DNA from 3 places in the Hydrogenophaga sp. LT287 genome. Region 2 is predicted to be linked to each of the others. Evidence: predicted binding sites of a transcription regulator. Region 2 holds the regulator's gene; each other region holds the start of a gene.
What was found. The regulator LexA, encoded in region 2, represses DNA repair genes until DNA is damaged. The targets are predictions, from matches to a motif close to ACTGTATNNNNATACAGT.

Region 1 (6,873 bases), on a different contig from region 2:
CGCGTGTCGGGGTTGAGCGTCGTGTCCCACAGTTGCTCGGCGTTCATTTCACCCAGGCCTTTGAAGCGGCTGATCTGGCATTTTTCGCGCGGCACGCCGTCCTTGGCGCATTTGTCCAGAATGGCGGTGAGCTCGCCCTCGTCCAGCGCGTACTGCTTGATGGCGGGTTTTTTGCCGCGCGCGGGCACGTCCACCCGGAACAGCGGCGGACGCGCCACATACAGGTGACCGTTTTCAATCAACTTGGGGAAATGGCGGAAAAACAGCGTGAGCAGCAGCACCTGAATGTGCGAACCGTCCACGTCGGCGTCGCTCAAAATGCAGACCTTGCCGTAGCGCAGACCGCTCATGTCGGGCGTGTCCAGCGGGCCATGCGGGTCAATGCCGATGGCCACCGAAATGTCGTGGATTTCGTTGTTGGCGAACAGGCGATCGCGCTCCACTTCCCAGGTGTTCAGCACCTTGCCGCGCAGCGGCAAAATCGCCTGGCTCTCCTTGTCGCGGCCCATCTTGGCACTGCCGCCGGCCGAATCGCCCTCGACCAGAAACACCTCGTTGTGCGCCAGGTCTTTGCTTTCGCAGTCGGTCAGCTTGCCGGGCAACACCGCCACACCCGAGCCCTTGCGCTTTTCCACTTTCTGGCCGGCCTTCTGGCGAAACTGCGCGGCCTTGATGGCGAGTTCGGCCAGCTTCTTGCCGTAGTCCACATGCTGGTTCAGCCAGAGTTCGAGCGCGGGGCGCACAAAGCTGCCCACCAGGCGCACCGCATCGCGCGAGTTCAGCCGCTCTTTGATCTGGCCCTGGAACTGCGGGTCGAGCACCTTGGCGCTCAGCACATAGCTGGCGCGCGCAAACACGTCCTCGGGCAGCAGCTTCACGCCCTTGGGCAGCAGCGCGTGCAGTTCAATGAAACCCTTCACCGCCTGAAACAGGCCGTCGCGCAGGCCGCTTTCGTGCGTGCCGCCCGCGCTGGTGGGGATCAGGTTCACATAACTCTCGCGCACCGGCTGGCCGTCTTCGGTGAAGGCCACGCACCAGCTGGCGCCCTCGCCTTCGGCAAAGCTGTCGTGGGCGCTGTCGGCAAAGCCTTCGCCTTCAAACAGCGGAATCACTGGCTCGCCGTGCAGCGTTTGCTGCAAATAGTCGCGCAGGCCGCCCTTGTAGAGCCACACCTGCGTGTCTTTGGTTTTTTCGTTGACCAGCGTCACCGTCACGCCCGGCATCAGCACCGCCTTGCTGCGCAGCAGGTGGGTCAGCTCGTTCATGGGCAGCGCGGCCGACTCGAAATACTTCGCGTCGGGCCAGGCGCGCACCGTGGTGCCCTGCTTGCGGTCGCTCTCGCCTTTGGGCGCGATCACCAGCTGTTCGATCACGTCACCGGCCGAGAACGCCAGCTTGGCCACCTTGCCCTCGCGGTAGCTGGTCACTTCCAGCCGGGTTGAGAGCGCGTTGGTCACGCTCACGCCCACACCGTGCAGGCCGCCCGAGAAGCTGTAAGCGCCGCCGCTGCCCTTGTCAAACTTGCCCCCGGCGTGCAGCCGGGTGAACACCAGTTCGACCACCGGCGCGTTTTCTTCCGGGTGCAGGCCAAACGGAATGCCACGGCCATCGTCTTCCACGCTCACCGAGTGGTCGGCGTGCAGCGTGACCTTGATCTTTTTGCCATGGCCAGCCAGCGCTTCGTCGGCCGCGTTGTCCAGCACTTCCTGGATGATGTGCAGCGGGTTGTCGGTACGGGTGTACATGCCCGGCCGTTGCTTGACCGGCTCCAGTCCCTTGAGGACGCGGATCGAACCTTCGGAATAAGCGTCGCTGGCGGCGACGGACTTGGGGGCGGCGGGTTTCTCTGTCATGCGCGGCATTGTAGTGCGCGCCCCGCCTTTTCACTGTATGCAACAACAGCTTGCCGGACTGGCGGCTTGCCTGCGTGTGACCGGTTTCGCACAGGTGGCAGCGGGCATGGGGCAAATTCGCTACATTCCCCGGATGTCCATTGCCTCACCCACCCCGTCCGGCGCGCCCCCAACCCAGGGCCCCGCTGGTCTGTCTACCCTGCAGGTGCTCGCCTGCGGTGCTTTCATCGTCACACTGTCCATGGGCATCCGCCACGGTTTCGGCCTGTGGCTGCAACCCGTCACCCAGTCTCAGGGCTGGACGCGCGAAACCTTTGCCTTTGCGCTGGCGGTGCAAAACCTGTCGTGGGGCGTGTTCGGCATTTTTGCCGGCATGGCGGCCGACCGCTTCGGCGCCTTCAAGGTGCTGGTGGTGGGTGCCGCGCTGTACGCGCTGGGCCTGGTGGGCATGGCCATGTCCACCACCTCGGTGGGCTTTGCGCTCACGGCCGGCATCTTGATTGGCGCGGCGCAGGCCGGCACCACCTATGCGGTGATTTACGGCGTGATCGGGCGGCAGATACCGGCCGAAAAGCGCTCATGGGCCATGGGCGTGGCGGCGGCGGCAGGCTCGTTCGGGCAGTTCCTCATGGTGCCGGTGGAAGGCTGGCTCATCAGCAGCTTTGGCTGGCAAGAAGCGCTCATGGTGCTGGGTGCGGCGGTGCTGCTGATCATGCCGCTGGCCTGGGGCCTGCGTGAGCCGGGTTTTGCGGGCGGCACCATGCCCAAGCGCGAACAATCTATTGTGCAGGCGCTGCGCGAAGCGTTCAAATACCGCAGCTTCCAGCTGCTCATGGCGGGCTATTTCGTCTGTGGCTTCCAGGTGGTGTTCATTGGCGTGCACATGCCCAGCTACCTGAAGGACAACGGGCTGTCGCCCCAGGTGGCGAGCTACGCGTTGGCGCTCATTGGGCTGTTCAACGTGATCGGCACGTACGCCGCTGGCGCGCTGGGCCAGCGCATGCCCAAGCGCTACATCCTGGCGTTCATTTACCTGGCGCGGGCGGTGGCCATCAGCATCTTCCTGATCGTGCCGCTGTCGCCCGCCAGCGTGTACGTGTTCTCAGCCGTCATGGGCGTGCTGTGGCTGTCCACCGTGCCGCCCACCAACGCGGTGGTGGCGCAAATTTTTGGTGTGGCCCACCTGTCCATGCTGGGCGGCTTTGTGTTTTTCAGCCACCAGATTGGCAGCTTCATGGGTGTGTGGCTGGGCGGCGTGTTGTACGACCGCACCGGCAGCTACGACATTGTTTGGTACATCTCGATTGCGCTGGGCGTGTTTGCCGCCCTGATCAACCTGCCGGTGCGGGAGTCCCCCATCGTGCGCGGGCCCCAGCGCGTGGGAGCGGCGGCGTGAAAACCACCGGCTGGAACGGTCTCTGGGCCAAGGTTGCCCTCTGGGCGGGCATCGGTGCAGCGCTGCTGGGCACCCTCAAGCTCTACAACCAGCCCGACTTTCTGTTGAACCTGGCCGACCAGCTCTGGAGTTGCTTCTGATGCCCAACACCGCCCTCCCCTCGCCGGGCAGCCCCGTGCTGCACGGCAACGAAGCCCCCTCAAGCTGGGTGCGCCGCTGGACGCACCTGATCCCCGCCGGGGGCACCGTGCTGGACGTGGCCTGCGGCCACGGCCGCCACCTGCGCTGGCTCGCCGGGCGGGGCCACACCCTGACGGGCGTGGACCGCTCGCCCGAAGCCATTGCCGCCGTGGCGCCCCTGGGCCGCGCCGTGCTGGCCGACATTGAAAACGGCCCCTGGCCGTTGCATGGCGAGACTTTTGATGCCGTGGTGGTGACCAACTATCTGTGGCGTCCTCTTCTGCCGATGATCGTGGCCAGTGTGGCCCCGGGCGGTGTGCTGCTGTACGAAACCTTTGCCAGCGGCCATGAGACCGTGGGTCGACCGGCTCGGCCCGACTTTTTGCTGCAACCCGGCGAGCTGCTGCAGGCTTGTAGCGGGCTGCGGGTGGTGGCCTTTGAAGACGGTTTTTGCAGCGCACCCGAGCGCTTCGTGCAGCGCATCGCCGCCGTGCGAGAAACCGGGCATTCCGGAGCCACGCCAGTGCGTCGTCTGCTCGACGTCACTGGGTAGAATGCAAGATTACCTGCCCACCGCGGGCCGGCCCGTCCTGACGCTGGGTCAGGGTGCATCCTTTCGAGCCTGAAGCTTATGAAAACCATCACCGGCAGCATCGTGGCCCTGGTCACGCCCCTGTTAGAAGACGGCAGCGTGGACTACCCCACCCTGCGCAAACTGATCGACTGGCACATTGCCGAGGGCACCGACTGCATTGGCGTGGTCGGCACCACCGGCGAGTCGCCCACCGTGACGGTGGAAGAACACTGCGAGATCATCCGCGTCTCGGTGGAACAGGCCGCCAAACGCGTGCCCATCATGGCGGGCTGCGGTGCCAACTCCACCGCCGAAGCCATTGAACTGGCCAAATTTGCCCAAAAAGTGGGTGCCGACTGCCAGCTGCAGGTGGTGCCTTACTACAACAAGCCCACGCAAGAAGGGCAGTACCAGCACTTCAAAGCCATCGCCGAAGCCACCGGCGACCTGCCGATCGTGCTGTACAACGTGCCCGGCCGCAGCGTGGCCGACATGTCGGTCGAAACCGCCCTGCGCCTGGCGCAAGTGCCCGGCGTGGTCGGCATCAAGGAAGCCACCGGCAACATCGAGCGGGCGCAGTGGCTCATTCGGGAAGCCCCCGAGGGCTTTGCCATTTACTCGGGTGACGACCCCACCGCTGTGGCGCTGATGCTGTGCGGCGGCCAGGGCAATGTGAGTGTGACCGCCAACATTGCACCGCGCCTGATGCACGAGCTGTGTGTGGCCGCCATCGCGGGCGACGTGAAGCGCGCCATGGACATCCAGTTCCGTCTGATGCCGGTGCACAAAAACCTGTTCGTCGAAGCCAACCCGATCCCGCTCAAATGGGCCATGGCCCGCATGGGCCTTTGCAACGAGACCATGCGCCTGCCGCTCACGCCCATGTCGCGCGCGCTGGTTCCCACGGTCGAAAACGCCTTGCAGGACAGTGGGCTGATCGCCTGAAGCAAAGGCTCCCCGCCGCCTGCCCCGTCCCTCACACACCTTTCTCTCACCGAGCGCCCCAACATGCCCACTTCCGCACCGTTTGAAACAGCATCCCGCCCGACTGCCGCGGCACACGCCGGCATCGGTCTGGCACGCCTGAGCCTGCTGGCCGCTGCGGCGGTGCTGGCCACGGGCTGCTCGATCTTGCAAGAAGACAAGATCGATTACAAAAGCGCCGAGCGTGGTGTCACGCTGGATGTGCCTCCCGACTTGACCCAGCTCAGCCGCGACTCACGCTACAACGTGCCGGGCTCGGTGGTCACAGCCAGTGGCTACCAGACCGCTCAGCCAGCCCAGGCATCCAGCAGCACCACTGCGGTCAACACCGTGGGTGACGTGCGCATTGAACGCGCCGGCAACCAGCGCTGGCTGGTGATTGACCGCCCCGCCGACAAGCTCTGGAGCCCGGTGAAAGACTTCTGGCAAGAAAACGGTTTCCTGCTCGAACTTGACCAGGAAAACCTGGGCATCATGGAAACCGACTGGGCCGAAAACCGCGCCAAGTTGCCACAAGACATCATTCGCCGCACGATCGGCAAGGTGTTTGAAAACCTGTATTCCACCGGCGAACGCGACAAATTCCGTACCCGTCTGGAACGCAACGCCGCCGGTGGCACCGAAATCTACATCAGCCACCGCGGCATGATCGAGGTGTATTCCAGCACCCAAAAAGACCAGACCGTGTGGCAGCCCCGTCCAGCCGACAGCGAACTCGAAACCGAGTTTTTGCGCCGCCTGATGGTGAAGCTGGGGGTGAGCGAAGCCCAGGCCAAAGCGGCTGCAGAGACGGCGCCGGTCCAGGCTGTGGCGCGCGTGACCACGGTCAACAACGTGCCCCTGGTGCAAATAGCCGATGGTTTTGACCGCGCCTGGCGCCGGGTGGGCCTGTCGCTGGACCGCACCGGCTTCACGGTCGAAGACCGCGACCGCACCCAAGGTGTTTACTTTGTGCGCTACGTGCCCGCTCAAGCAACCGACGCGGCCAAGCCCGGCTTCTTTGGCCGGCTGTTTGGCAGCTCGGCACCAGAGGCTACGCCAGCCAAATACCGTGTCGTGGTGCGAAGCAGCGGCGAAAGCACCACGGTGTCGGTGTTGGACGCACAAGGCCAACCCGACAGCTCGGCCAATGCGCAAAACATTTTGCAATTGCTCGCCAACGACTTGAAGTGACAGGCAGCGCTGCTGATGGCAGCGCCTGCGCGTGAAGTCCATGGGTGGACAGCGCTCCAAACGAAAAAAAGCCGCCTAAGGGCGGCTTTTTTGCGACCGGGCTCAAGGCCCGGATGCACGCATTACTGCGCAGGCTTCACAGCAGCTTTGGCGGCTTCGGCAGCAGCGTCAGCAGCGGCTTTGGCAGCATCGGCAGCGCCAGCGGCAGCAGCGTCAGCAGCGGCACCAGCAGCAGCTTCGATAGCACCAGCGACGGTGGGGGTGGCAGCAGCGTCGGTTGCAGCAGGAGCGGCATCGGCAGGAGCGGCGGCAGGAGCGGCTTCCACAGGTGCTGGAGCAGCAGCAGGTGCTGGTGCCTCAACAGGTGCTTCTTCTTTTTTACCGCAAGCGGTCAGGGCAACAGCAGCCAACAGGGTGGCGATCAGGAGGGTCTTATTCATGAGAAATTCCAATGGATGTGTACTAAACGAAGCAAAACGCTTGAATCGACCAAAAAAAAACCCGAACCTTTATTCGAGTTAAATCGATTCAGCCTGACGCCCATTTGTGAATGTGTGTCCCGGCTGGAAGGGAATGATACGCCCGAAAAAACAACCGTGTTTACCCTGATCAAGTATTTCTTTTACTCACAGATTAGCGTTGCAAAAATACAACTTTCAGCTATCTTCCTACAAACCCAAGGTGGTCGGCGGCAGTGACGGACTGCCCTTTTG
Region 2 (6,873 bases):
GCACGGCATCCCGGCGCTGCTGACCCGCACCGACCATGTGTCAGGCAGCGACCGCCTGGCCGAAGCCTGCGCACTGCTGGGCCTCGCCGACGACGCTGTGGTGGTCAATGTGCAAGGCGATGAGCCCTTGATTGAGCCTGATCTGATCAATGCCGTAGCGGCCGAGCTGCAGCGCCGGCCAGACTGCGTCATGAGCACGGCAGCGCATGCCATCGATGGCATGGCTGATTTTTTGAACCCCAATGTGGTGAAAGTGGTGCTGGACAAAGCCCAAACGGCGCTCTACTTCAGCCGCGCGCCCATACCCTGGTGGCGCGACGGCATGGCTTCGCTCGCCGGCGCCCCAGGGGCGGGTCTGCCGTCACCGGCGCCGCTGCGGCATATTGGTATTTACGGCTACCGGGCTGGTTTTCTGCGGCAGTTTCCAACGCTCGAAACGGCCCCATTGGAAAGCCTCGAATCGCTGGAACAATTGCGCGTGCTGTGGCATGGCGAGCGCATTGCCGTGCATGTCAGCACCCTCGCACCAGGCCCCGGCGTGGACACGCCAGAAGACTTGGAACGGGTGCGCGCGCTGCTTTTGCGCGGCTGAAAAAGCGCGTTGTAGCACCAATGAAGTGCGATTTTTTGCACGAATTGCGTGTAAGCCAGCGTCGGGGAAGCCCGTGCTATCCTCGCCCGGTCGCCCCCGGCCCCCGGTCCAGGGGGCTGCCGCAGTAGACAAGCGGCTCCCCATTGAAACTCTTAAAAGGAATGCGATGAGACTGATTTTGTTGGGCGCTCCGGGTGCGGGCAAGGGTACGCAAGCCACCTTCATTTGCCAAAAATACGGCATCCCCCAAATCTCCACTGGCGACATGCTCCGCGCAGCGGTCAAGGCCGGCACACCGCTGGGCCTCGAAGCCAAGAGCGTCATGGAATCCGGTGGACTGGTCAGCGACGATCTCATCATCAATCTGGTCAAAGAGCGCATCGCCCAGGCCGACTGTGCCAACGGGTTCCTGTTCGACGGTTTCCCCCGCACCATTCCCCAGGCCGACGCCATGAAGGCTGCCGGCGTCAAGCTGGACTACGTGCTGGAAATCGACGTACCCTTTGAAGCCATCATTGAGCGCATGAGCGGTCGCCGCTCGCACCCAGCCTCCGGCCGCACCTACCACGTCAAGTTCAACCCACCCAAAGTGGAAGGCCAGGACGACGTGACGGGTGAGCCCCTGATCCAACGCGAAGACGACAAGGAAGAAACGGTCAAAAAGCGGCTGGAGGTTTACAGTGCGCAAACCCGTCCTCTGGTGGATTATTACAGCCAGTGGGCACAAAACGACGCAGCCGCTGCGCCAAAATACCGCGCCATCAGTGGCATGGGTTCGGTGGACGACATTACCGCCCGTGCCTTTGAGGCCTTGGCCAAATAAGCCCGCTTGCCTCAATGAAAAACCCGGTCTCGCACCGGGTTTTTTTATGCCTGAACGCCGGCCAAAAGTTCCAGCGCCAGGGCAATGCGCGCCTTGACCGGGGACAAACCCGACACCGCTGCCAACCGATGTCCAGCGTGCGCCAGCACGCGGCCCCGCGCACAGCGGCTGGTTCGCACCACACGCACCCCTTGCGCCTCAGCCTCTACCAAAGCGGACTCCAGGCATGCATGAACGGAGCCGTTGCCTGTGCCGGCGACCACGATGCCGCGCAGGGGCTGTGCCGCATCGCAGCCAGCCTGGGTCAACGCCTTCACCAATAGCCCGTCGTCATCGGCGTGGCTCGTCACCAAGACCACGCGGGGCAAAGCAGAGCAAGCCTGCACCCGGGCATGGGCTGATGCATCGAAGAAACCCGCCTCACACGCTGCAGGCCAGGGTCGAAACTGCCTAAGTACGCCCTCTTCCACGCAGCCCAGCGCGCCGGCGTCACCGGAATCAAAAGCGTCCACGCGGTAGGTGTGGACCTTGGCCACGTCCACGGCGCTGTGCACCTGACCGGCACACACCACCACCACGCCGAACGCGCCCGCCTGGCGCGCCACGGCCACCGCATCGCTCAGATTCTGAGGTCCGTCGGGCACCAGGGCCGTGGCTGGACGCATGGCGCAGGTCAACACCACCGGCTTGCCGGGCCGCAAGACCGACTGCAGAAAAAAGGCGGTTTCCTCAATGGTGTCGGTCCCGTGGGTAATGACAATGCCCGCCACCTCGGGTCGTTCCAGATGAAATGCCACACGCGCTGCAAGCGCCTTCCACACAGCAAACCCCATATCCTTGCTGTCGAGCTGAGCCACCTGCTCCACATCCAGCGGCAAGCCCTGCAACAACGGAACAGCGCCCACCAGATCGGCCACTGACACCTGGCCGGCCACGTAACCCACGTTGTCCCCCGCCCGGGCAGACTGCCCAGCAATGGTTCCGCCCGTGCCCAGAATCACCAGGCGTTTTTCAGCCTGCGCCTGCGTTTCATGAATTGCCACTTGCCAAGACTCCAAAACTGATTAAAAATACAGGTACTGGATAAGAACACAGTCGCTCTGAAAATGATCTTGGCGGCTGTACCGAATCCCTTCATTGCCAGATGCCGACTGCCCTCCTCGTGAGCGCTCTTCAAAAGGTCACCCATGCTTGAGTCCCAGCCCTATCCGCCCAAACTCACGGCCCGCCAGCAGCAGATTCTGGAACTCATCCAGACAGCCATTGCACGCACCGGCGCGCCGCCCACCCGCGCAGAAATTGCCACAGAGCTGGGCTTCAAATCGGCCAATGCGGCAGAAGAGCATTTGCAGGCCCTTGCCCGCAAGGGCGTGATTGAGCTCGTCAGCGGCACATCGCGCGGCATCCGCCTGCGCAGCGAAGACCTTCAATCCATCAACAACTCACGGGGACGCCAGCTTACACTGCCGCTCCCCAGCCTCGCCCAGCTGATGCTGCCTCTCATTGGCCGTGTGGCGGCTGGCTCGCCCATCCTCGCTCAAGAGCACGTGGACCAGACCTACCACGTTGAGCGCAGCCTGTTTCAACGCACACCCGACTACTTGCTCAAGGTGCGGGGCATGTCCATGCGCGATGTTGGCATCATCGACGGTGACTTGCTCGCCGTACAGGCCACCAAAGAAGCCAAGAATGGCCAGATTGTGGTGGCTCGCCTGGGTGAGGACGTAACCGTCAAACGCTTCATGCGCCGGCAACACCTCATTGAGCTGCACGCTGAAAATCCAGACTACAAGACCATTGTGGTCGAGCCTGGTGAGCCCTTTGAAATTGAAGGACTGGCCGTGGGCCTGATCCGAAACAGCTTCCAAGTCTGACCCGCAGGGGTTCACGTCGCCTCAGCAGGTGGCGGGCGTTTGGTCCGGAAGGCGGTTTTTGCACTGCCTGAACGGCACAACCCTGCGTTGGCGATTCCTTTAGCAATCCTGCCTGTGTTCAACCCCTTTTGGAGTTTCGCATGGGAATCCGTTTCACGACCAACACTTGGCGCGCGCCGCTGCAGCTCATCGACAGCTGGCTGCCCGCACCTACTGTGATTAAGCAAGCCAAGACCGCCCCGAAAGTTGTGCAACTGTTCACCCGCGCGGGCTGGCTCGGTCGCAACACCACCACAGCCGCTGCCGCAGCGGCAAATGACCCGACCAGCCCGCATGCGCCATCGGCGCACCGGCCATCTCGGGTGCGTGTGGTGCGCAACACCGACGCTGGCGCAAGTTGCCGAATGGACGCCCGCCTCGTGATCTCCGGACGCATCAACGATGTGTGTGCCGAACTCGACAGGCTCGCTGCGCTCGAAAACCAAGCACGCCGTCAGCGCGCCTGAGAGCCCTGCACAACGACAAGCCAACGCCCACCCCGGCGATGCGGAACAAGTCCCACCCCGGTGCACGCCCCCTTATCAGTAGGGGTTGCAAGGCGTGAACCGCAGACATAGCCGAGACAATGGCGGGTATTGACAGCGCCGCAAGCTGACCGAGACGGAGATGCGCTCGCCGTGTAGACATTTCTTGAGCACCGCACTGAGGGCCGCACTGGTTGGAGCGCACTTCACAAGGTAACCAGGTGCGTACCGCACAGCAATCGCACTTGGGCATGCGGGCACAATAGAGCCCATGAATATTGTGATCCTTGATGATTATCAAGACGCTGTCCGCAAGCTGCGTTGTGCCGAAAAGTTGGAACCTTACCCGGCCAAAGTTTTCACCAACACGGTCAAGGGCGTGGGTCAACTGGCTGTGCGCTTGCGTGATGCAGATGTCTTGGTGCTGGTTCGGGAAAGAACGCAAGTCACGCGGCAGCTGATTGAAAAATTGCCGCGCTTGAAGCTGATCGCTCAGACTGGGCGCGTCGGCTCGCACCTGGACGTGGCGGCTTGTACCGAACGGGGGATTGCGGTGGCTGAGGGCGTGGGTTCGCCGGTGTCCACAGCTGAGCTGACTTGGGCGTTGATCATGGCGTCCATGCGCCGCATCCCCCAGTACGCAGCCAACCTCAAGCACGGTGCCTGGCAGCAGTCGGGCCTCAAGGCCGCGTCCATGCCCGTCAACTTCGGGCTGGGCATGGCACTCAAAGGCAAAACGCTGGGCATCTGGAGCTATGGACGCATCGGTTCTCTGGTGGCGGGCTACGGCCGGGCGTTTGGCATGCGGGTCATCGTCTGGGGCAGCGAAACATCGCGGGCTCGGGCGCTGTCTGACGGCTACGATGTGGCCACCAGCAAAGAAGGTTTCTTTGAAACGGCCGATGTGCTTTCGCTCCACCTTCGCCTGGGTGACAGCAGTGCTGGTTGCGTGACGCTGGAAGACCTTTCGCGCATGAAGCCCACCTCGCTGCTGGTGAACACATCCAGGGCTGAGCTCATTGCACCCGAGGCGCTGCTGGCTGGGCTGAACCGCGGGCGCCCCGGCATGGCAGCCGTGGACGTATTTGAATCAGAACCAATTCTTCAAGGGCACGCGCTGCTGCGCCTGGAAAACTGCATTTGCACACCGCACATCGGCTATGTCGAGCAAGACAGCTACGAGGCTTACTTTGCCTCAGCCTTTGACAATGTGGTCAATTACATCAAGGGCACACCCACCAACATCGTGAACCCGGGCGCCCTACAGGTTCGACGCTGATACCAAGCCATCGAGCTGGCAGAAATCGCGCATAAAAAAGCCGGGCTAGCCCGGCTTTTTCCCATCAGTCCGTTAGCTCAAGACGTCAAAGCACAACCAACCTCAAGCTTTGTCAGACGGCTTCGGAGCGGGCTTGACATCCTCATCGGTCATGAAGTCAAGCATCTCGAAATCAATCAGATTGTCCATCGGCTCACGGCCCGCGCTTCGTGGTGGCGGTTCTGGCTGGGCTGTTGGCTCCACCAGCACGGACACCTCCGGCAAAGAGGCTTCGAATGCTGAAAACTCTGACAAATCGTTCAAATCAACATCGAGACCCAGGCGCGGAGAAGCTGGCGGTGCGGTGTCAAAGGGCTCGGTATCGCGCCCCCCTGCGGCCTCAGCAGATGCAATGAGTTTTCCAGCGGCCTTCAACGGCTGAACAGCCGTGTGCTGAAAGTCGTTGGGCGCATGGGCTGCCGCCACATCGCGCTTGATCATGTCCTTGGCCATCGCATGCAACAGCAACAGCTCGCGGTAGGCCTCAAGGTCAAATACCTCAGAGTCGGGATCGTTAGGGTCCCGGAAGATGGATTGCTCGATGACATCCAGCACCCGGGGCTGTGGCCACAGCGCCTGAATACGTCCAAATGCGGTCTCGTAAGCCTCAAGACCAAGGCTCTCGTCTGAATACTGGTCAAAAGGAGGAGCCCCCGCATTGAATACGTGGTTGAACTCCTCGCGTGAACGCTCGTAGTCGGCTTTGCGTCCAAGACGGTGGTAAATCTTGAGCAGATCCAGATAGGCCAACGCACTGGGCTCATGGCTCTCGATGAGATGGCTGCGCAAGACTTGAATGGCCTGTTCGTCTTCACCCAGCGAAACGAAAAAGTCAGCCTGCTGCTGGACGTCGAACAACTCTTCGGTGGCAACCGAGCGCGAGGCGCCAATCATGCTGGGCGCAAAATCTCGCTTCTCTTTTTCTTCCCTCAAGGGTGCCGGTGCGCTTTCATCGAGCGGCGACAAGCTGTCTTGCCCCTTGCGAGCACCCTTGGCAGAAGCAGCTCCGCGCTTGTAGGCACCAAACGAAGATTCCCGGCCGAGGTCAAGATCCAAGTCAAGATCAACATCAAGGTCTTCTGGCGCCGCTTTGGACGCTGCTTTCTCAGCCTTGTTTCCGCCTTCAGAAGCCCACCAAGCCTTGACAGCGTCCGCCCCCGAAGCCTGATCGCGGCGGCGCCACAGGGCGGCCAATGCCATCAAGGCCAACAGCAGCGCAGCACCCAGCAGGTAGACCAGCCAGTTCATGTAGCGCTCGGCTTTGGCAGCCTCCAGTTTGCTGCTCAGCTCGGCAATGGCCGCCTTGCTTTGGTTCTCCGCATCGCGCAAGCCTTTTGACTCGGTCTCAAGCACAGACAGCTTCTGTGCATCGCTCAAGATTTCTTCGGGAGACGCGTTGATGGCCTTCCAGAGCAGCGCGGCAGCGGCTCGGGTTTCGTCGGATGTCGTGGGCTCGCTCAACAGCGAAATGGACATCTTGAGCACGGGATCGCGCTCAATCGCCAAACTCAGATCGACCGCCTCCAGCTGCAAACGCGGGGTGTTTTCTGCCGGGGGTGCCACGGGCCGACGCACCACGCTGGGCGCTTTGGGCCTGGGTGGACGAGCCACGGGCTGGGCAGACTGGACATCGGCCAATGGCCTGGCACTTGGCGCACGAACGGCTTGTTGATCGCCAACAATGGTGGCAGGGGCGGCGTCTGAGAGACCACGAGCACCTGCGGCAGTGCCGCCTGCAAGCG
Region 3 (6,873 bases), on a different contig from region 2:
TCTGCTTGTCTAGCTGGGCGCGGCGGGCCAAGTCTTCGGCGTCGGTGAACGCTGCGTCTTCGCGGGCTGCAACGATGCGTTGCGCTTCGCTGCGCGAGAGGCCGCTGACCCTACACAGGCCCAGGCGCACGGCGGGCAGGGTGAGCCGTTCGGGCTGAGCTTGTCGAAGCCCTGAATTCCGATCGTCCTGAGCTTGTCGAAGGGCAGGCTCAGGACGAACGGGTGAGGCTTCCAGCGTGCAGTCCCAGCCGCTTTCCATCACATCCACCGCGCGCACCTCGACACCGTGGCGCACCGCGTCTTGCACGAGCTGGCTGGGGGTGTAGAAGCCGAGCGGCTGGCTGTTGAGCATGGCGGCCAGAAACTCGGCTGGGTGGTGGTGCTTGATCCAGCAGCTGGCGTACACCAGCAGCGCAAAGCTGGCGGCGTGGCTTTCGGGAAAGCCGTAGCTGGAGAAGCCTTTGATTTGCTCGACCACGCGCTGCGCAAAGTCGGGCTCGTAGCCGCGCTCGGCCATGCCGCTGAGCAGGCGGTCCTCATATTGGCCCAGGCCGCCCTTGCGCTTCCAGGCGGCCATGGCGCGGCGCAGGCCGTCGGCTTCGCCGGGCGTGAAGCCGGCGGCAATGATGGCGATCTGCATGCACTGCTCTTGAAACACAGGGATGCCCAGCGTGCGGTGGAGGGCGGCGTCCAGACCTTTGGGGTAGTCGATGGGTTCTTTGCCCTGGCGGCGGTTCAGGTAGGGGTGCACCGCGCCGCCCTGAATGGGGCCTGGCCGCACCAGCGCCACTTCAATCACCAGGTCGTAAAAGCAGCGCGGGCGCAAGCGCGGCAGCATGCTCATTTGCGCGCGGCTCTCGATCTGGAACACGCCCACGGTGTCGGCGGCGCAGATCATGTCGTAGGTGCCTGGGTCTTCGGCGGGGATGTCCTGCATCTGAAACACATGGCCCTTGCGCTGGCCGATGAAGTCGAGCGACTTGCGGATGGCGGTGAGCATGCCGAGCGCGAGCACGTCCACTTTCAAGAGGCCCATGGCGTCGAGGTCGTCCTTGTCCCACTCGATGACGGTACGGTCAACCATGCTGGCGTTTTCAATCGGCACCATGCGCGAGAGCGGCATCTGTGTGAGTACAAAGCCGCCGGTGTGCTGCGACAGATGGCGCGGAAAACCCATGATCTGACCGGTGAGCACGAGCAGCTGGCGCACGGCCAGGCTGTCGGGGTCAAGGCCCACTTCGCGCAGGCGCTCGGGCTCGATGGCCTGGCGCCCGTCGCGCCAGTAGAGCTCGCGCGCGAGCTTGTCCAGGGTGGCTTCGGCAAAGCCCAGCGCTTTGCCCACGTCGCGCAGGGCGCTGCGCGGGCGGTAGCTGATGACGGTGGCGGTGAGCGCGGCGCGTTCGCGGCCGTATTTGGCGTAAAGGTACTGGATCACTTCTTCGCGCCGCTCGTGTTCAAAGTCCACATCGATGTCAGGCGGCTCGTTGCGCTCTTTGGAAATGAAGCGCTCAAACAGCACTGCGGTGCGCGCCGGGTCCACTTCGGTGATGCCCAGGCAGTAGCACACGGCGCTGTTGGCCGCCGAGCCACGGCCCTGGCACAAGATGTGTTGCGAGCGGGCAAAGGCCACGATGTCGTAGACGGTGAGAAAGTAGTGCTCGTAACCCAGCTCACCAATGAGCGTCAGCTCGTGCTCGACCTGCTGCTGCACCTGGTCTGACGCACCCGCGGGCCAGCGCCGGCCCATGCCCTCGTAGGCCAGGCGGCGCAGGTAGCTGGCCGGCGTTTCGCCCGGCGGCACCACTTCGCTGGGGTATTGGTAGGCCAGTTCGTCGAGCGAAAAGTGGCAGCGCTCGGCGACCTTCAGTGTCTCGGCCAGCAAGGGCTCGGGGTAACACTGCGCCAGCGCCAGGCGCGAGCGCAGGCGTTGCTCGGCATTGGGCGCGAGCGCTTGGCCGCAGGCGGTGAGCGGCTGGCCGAGGCGGGTGGCGGTCAGCACGTCTTGCAGCGCCTTGCGCGAGCGCAGGTGCATGTGCACGTCGCCCACGGCCACCAGCGGCACGGCGGTGAGCTCGCTGCTCTGGCGCAGCCGGTGCAGGCGCATTTCGTCGTCTATCAGGCGCAGCTGCTCCACGCCGAGCCAGCAGCGGCCCACGAAATGCTGCAACAGCCAGCGCGCCACAGCGTCAATCTGATCCTGCGTGCTGCCGCGCTGTGGTACGGCAATCACCAGGCAGTCGGTCAGTGCGTCGGCGCTGATGGCGTTCAGCGTGAGGCGGTAGGTGCCCTTGGGCGCCGTGCGGCGCAGGCGGGTGATGAATTCGCACAAGTTGCCGTAGCCGTTGAGGTTGGTGGCGAGCACGACGAGGGTGAACGGCGCGTCACACACCACCTGAAACTGGCTGCCCACCAGCAGCTTCAGGCCATGCGCTTTGGCCGCCACGTGGGCGCGCACGATGCCAGCGAGCGAGCACTCGTCGGTGAGCGCCAGCGCGGTGTATCCCAGCGCCTGGGCACGCTCCACCAGCTCTTCGGGCCGGCTGGCACCGCGCAGGAAACTGAAGTTGGACAGGCACAGCAGCTCGGCGTAGGCGGGAATGCCAGCGGGTTGTGGCGTCATGGTGGGCACCCTCGCAGGCGGGCCCCCATCCCTGCCTTCCCCCAGAGGGGGAAGGGGTCAGTCATGTGCTCCGGGCGAGGATGGGCTTCAATGCCTTGCTCCTTCCCCCTCTGGGGGAAGGTTGGGATGGGGGCAAGCGCACCACGGGGAGGGATGCGTACCGAGCAGAGGGGAAGCCCCCCAGGGCGCCGTCGGGCCGGCTTTGCCGGACGGCCAGTGCCGCCCCCTTGAGGGGGTCGCGCGCAGCGCGGCGGGGGGGAGTCAATCAAGCGAATACTCCATGGAGAAACCACGCTGGCGCCTCGTCCAACCGCGTCTGAAACACCCACAACACCCCCGCGTGTGCCGACTGCGCCACCCAGTAGTCGCGCACCACGTTGCGTATCTGCCCCACGGACTCGTCGCGGTCCCACCAGCCGCCCTCGACCCGCTGCGGGCCGGCGAGCAATTGAAGTTCACCCTGGTAATAAGGCCGGTGGGCGCGCACCAGCAGCTTGATCGGCGCCGCCAAGATGAAGCCGGGCTGCGGCAGCCCGTTGCCCGCCACGGGCTTGCGGGGCAAGGGTTCGGGTGCCGTTTGCCAGCGGCACATCCATTCGGGGCGATGGTCTTCACACAGCACCGGGCGCAGCACGCGCTGCGGCCCCAGGCGAGCGGCCAGGCGTTCCAGCACCAGGTGCAGCGGCTCGCGGCCTTCGGCTTCGTCGGGCAGCCACGAAGCGCTTTTTTCTTCCAGCGGCACCACGGCGTCGGCCACCAGTTCCAAGTCGCCCACCGGGGCCAGCAGCTCCACCCGGGCCAGGTGTTCGGCGAGCAGGCGGCAGAGGTGATCAAGCTGGCGTGTGGGCTCGGCGGTGCGTATGGTGATGCTGCCGCCCTCGCCTGCGGACTTGGCGCGCATGGCGTCGTGCGCCCAGCGGAGGGTGAAGGCGGTGGTGCCGCTGTGGCGCGCGGCCAGCCAGCCGCACAGCGAAAGCAGCAGGCGGCGCGCGCCAAACAGCAGGGCCGGCGCGTCGTCCACCCGAAACATCAGCTCCAGGCGCTGCGCAAAGTGCTCGGGCAGCTCGATCCAGGCATGCACTTCAGGCGCTCTGCCGTAAGCCCGGTCGAGCGCGGCGAGCAACTGTTTGTCAAACCGGCGGGCCACACCGCCGCGCGGCAGCCGCCGCACGTCGCCCAGGGTGCTGCAGCCGATGTGCGACAGCGTGAGGCGGTGCGGGCGCACGGCACTGAGCGTGTCCATGGGCAGGGCGTCCAGCAGGGCGTCCAGCGGCTGTTGCAGGCCGTTTTCAACCCCGGCGCGTGCCAGCGCCAGCGCGGCCAGGCTGTTGGGCGCCCAGGCCAGCTGGCCCACACCCAGTTCGGCGCCTTCGGCTTGCACGCGCTCGCGCAGCGCGCGCTGGCCCCCAAACAGGCGCACGCTCGCCGCCAGCTCCATGACCACGGCTTCGTCAGCGACAGCAACGCGGGGCGTGAATTGAAGCGCCCAGAGTGCCAGCGTCTGCAGCGCCGCGTCAGTGGGCAAGGCGGTGTCGTCGGGCGCTGGGAGCCGGAGCGCTGACCACAACATGGTCGACCTTTGGGGTGGGGGTAGGCGCAGCGTCCCGGGGCTGGTCGCTGGGCAGCAACGCGCTGGGCTGTTTCAGGCGCGGCGTCAAAATGGTCTGCAGGCCACCGGGCACAGACGGCAAATGCAGCGTGCTGCCCAGTGGCGGGCCTTTGCGCTTGAACACCTCGACCCGCAAGGCCCAGTCAGGCCCCACGCGGGCCAGCAGGCGCAGCGGCGCGGCCGACGACTCTTGTGCCGCCGAGGCAGACCGGCACAGAAACACTGGGCCGGCACAGCCCGCCGCCAGCACCTGCAAGCGGCGCACCTGCTCGGCCCGCACCTGCGGCAGCCAAGCAATGACGGCACCGAAGGCGTTGGCCCTGACCAGCTGCTCGGTGGCCCACAGGCGCTCGGCCGGCGTCTCGGTTTGCACCCAGACCAGCTGGCGCTCGCTGATGCCTTCCCAGCGCAAACCGGGCGGGTGCGGCGGACGCGGCGGGCCCACCAGCACCACACTGCGCCCAGCGGCGCACACCTGACGCAGCAGCGGCCCCAGCAGCCGCCATTCCAGCATGCCGCTTTGCGGCGCCAGAATTTCGGTGACGGTATGGCAGGGCCAGCCACCGCCGGGCAACACCGCGTCCAGCGCAGCAAAGCCGCTGGACAGGGTGGCGGCCACAGGCGCGCCCAACTGGTCACCGCGCCACAGCGCTGCGGCCACAGCAGCAGGCAGGCCGCTGGCGAGCGCACCCGGGGCTGGCACCGGGTGGGGCGCGTTGTGGACCGGCGAGGCCAAAGGGACGGTGGCGGGTTGCATGTTGACGTTAAATACTGTTTATGCGTACAGTATATGAAAGCATTGAAGCTGTCCAGTAAAGCCCGGCGCCGTGCACGCCGCATCGACACCCGCGCAAAGCCCAGCCATATCAAGCCCATGGAACTATTCAATTAGCACTCACTCATAGAGAGTGCTAATATTTATGAAAGCCAACCTGAGGAGGGTTCTTCACATGTCCGTATCACTTGCTCCCGCCGCCTTGCCCACCGCCACCCTGGCCGTGGCCAGCCCTTGGGCCAGCCGCTCGCTCACGATGCCGCCGCTGGGCAACTTGGATGCCTATATTTCTGCGGTCAACCGCATGCCGCTGCTGACGCTGGAAGAGGAACAGGGCGCCGCCCGGCGCCTGCGCGACCACAACGACTTGGACGCTGCGGGCCAGCTGGTGATGTCGCACCTGCGGCTGGTGGTGTCGATTGCCCGCCAGTACTTGGGCTATGGCCTGCCGCACGGCGACCTGATCCAGGAAGGCAACGTGGGTCTGATGAAGGCCGTGAAACGCTTCGACCCCGACCAGGGCGTGCGCCTGGTGAGCTACGCCATGCACTGGATCAAGGCCGAGATCCACGAATACATCCTGAAAAACTGGCGCATGGTGAAGCTGGCCACCACCAAGGCGCAGCGCAAGCTGTTTTTTAACCTGCGCTCGCGCAAGCAGGGCTTTCGTGCCGATGCGCTGGACGGTGACACGCACCGCGATGTGCTGTCGGACACCGAGGTGGGCGTGATGGCGCGTGAACTGAAGGTGAAGCCGGAAGAAGTGCGCGAGATGGAAACCCGCCTGTCGGGTGGCGACGTGGTGCTGGACCCCGGCCCGAGCGACGACGGCGAAGACAGCTTCGGCCCCATTGCCTACCTGGCTGATGCCACCCACGAGCCCACGGCGGTGCTGGAGTCGGCCGAGCGCGACGCCCTGGCCACCGAAGGCGTGGCGCACGCCATGAGCGAGCTGGACGAACGCTCACGCCGCATCGTGACCGAGCGCTGGCTCAAGGTGAACGACGACGGCTCAGGCGGCATGACGCTGCACGAGCTGGCGGCCGAATACGGCGTGAGCGCCGAGCGGGTGCGCCAGATTGAGGTGGCGGCCATGAAGAAAATGCGCAAGGCATTGGCCGAGTTCGCCTGACGCCTCTGAGGCGCTCAAACTCAAAAGCCCCGGCGGATGGATTCGCCGGGGCTTTTTGCTGTATTGGCCAGACTCAGCCACTCCGCCACTCAGGCGCTGAACCGTCGGTTTTGTCCGAGGAACGGAGGCCCGTGCAAGCCAAAATGGCTGATGCCTATCTTTCTCAGCTCCCCACCCACCAGCTTCAGGGCCATGCGGCGGCACTGGGGCCAGCTTCTCAGCTTGTTGGTATGGGTTGGGCTGATGGCTTTGGGCACGCCCCATGCGCAGGCCACCAGCGCGCCCAGCAGCCTGACGCTGCCCACGGTGGTGCTGGACAGCGCGCAAAAAAGTGTGCCACTGGCGCAGCGTAGCCTCTTCTGGGTGGACCCCAGCGGCCAGCTGACCGCACCCGAGGTGGCCCAAAGCCAGGCGAGCCTGCCGTTTGCGGTGCGCAGCCCCAAGCACCGCTTGCTCATCGGCCCACAAGCGGCGCTCTGGGTGCGGTTTGACGCCTGGGTGCAAGACACCGGTTCGCACTGGGAACTGGAGCTGACGCATTCGGGCACAGACCTGATCAGCTTGTATTACCAGCACCCCGACGGCAGCTGGCACGCGCAGCACGCGGGCGACAGCATGGCCGTGCGCGACTGGGCTTCGCCCGACCGCTACCCGGTGTTTGCACTCGATACGCGGGCCGATGCCCCCGTGACCTACTGGGTGCGCATTCAACATGCCCGGGTGCCGTTCTCGGGCGA

Region 1: AC0GNR_RS15705 (DNA topoisomerase IV subunit B) is a predicted target of LexA. The motif match lies at 1,886-1,903, and genes of this name have one in related genera.
Region 3: imuA (translesion DNA synthesis-associated protein ImuA) is a predicted target of LexA. The motif match lies at 5,000-5,017, and genes of this name have one in related genera.

What each region holds. Positions count from the first base shown of each region.
Region 1 covers NZ_JBVPZC010000026.1:17,124-23,996, forward strand. The annotation lists gene AC0GNR_RS15705 (DNA topoisomerase IV subunit B) at 1-1,853, opposite strand, end outside; gene AC0GNR_RS15710 (MFS transporter) at 1,987-3,249, shown strand; gene AC0GNR_RS15715 (hypothetical protein) at 3,246-3,389, shown strand; gene AC0GNR_RS15720 (class I SAM-dependent methyltransferase) at 3,389-3,982, shown strand; gene dapA (4-hydroxy-tetrahydrodipicolinate synthase) at 4,061-4,948, shown strand; gene bamC (outer membrane protein assembly factor BamC) at 5,012-6,160, shown strand; gene AC0GNR_RS15735 (hypothetical protein) at 6,283-6,600, opposite strand; gene AC0GNR_RS15740 (hypothetical protein) at 6,829-6,873, opposite strand, start outside.
Region 2 covers NZ_JBVPZC010000001.1:243,661-250,533, reverse strand. The annotation lists gene kdsB (3-deoxy-manno-octulosonate cytidylyltransferase) at 1-592, shown strand, start outside; gene adk (adenylate kinase) at 759-1,415, shown strand; gene AC0GNR_RS01180 (asparaginase) at 1,460-2,458, opposite strand; gene lexA (transcriptional repressor LexA) at 2,603-3,289, shown strand; gene AC0GNR_RS01170 (hypothetical protein) at 3,430-3,795, shown strand; gene AC0GNR_RS01165 (D-2-hydroxyacid dehydrogenase family protein) at 4,085-5,092, shown strand; gene AC0GNR_RS01160 (hypothetical protein) at 5,195-6,873, opposite strand, start outside.
Region 3 covers NZ_JBVPZC010000004.1:51,519-58,391, reverse strand. The annotation lists gene AC0GNR_RS05175 (error-prone DNA polymerase) at 1-2,620, opposite strand, end outside; gene AC0GNR_RS05170 (Y-family DNA polymerase) at 2,886-4,190, opposite strand; gene imuA (translesion DNA synthesis-associated protein ImuA) at 4,135-4,986, opposite strand; gene rpoH (RNA polymerase sigma factor RpoH) at 5,180-6,136, shown strand; gene AC0GNR_RS05155 (sensor domain-containing diguanylate cyclase) at 6,380-6,873, shown strand, end outside.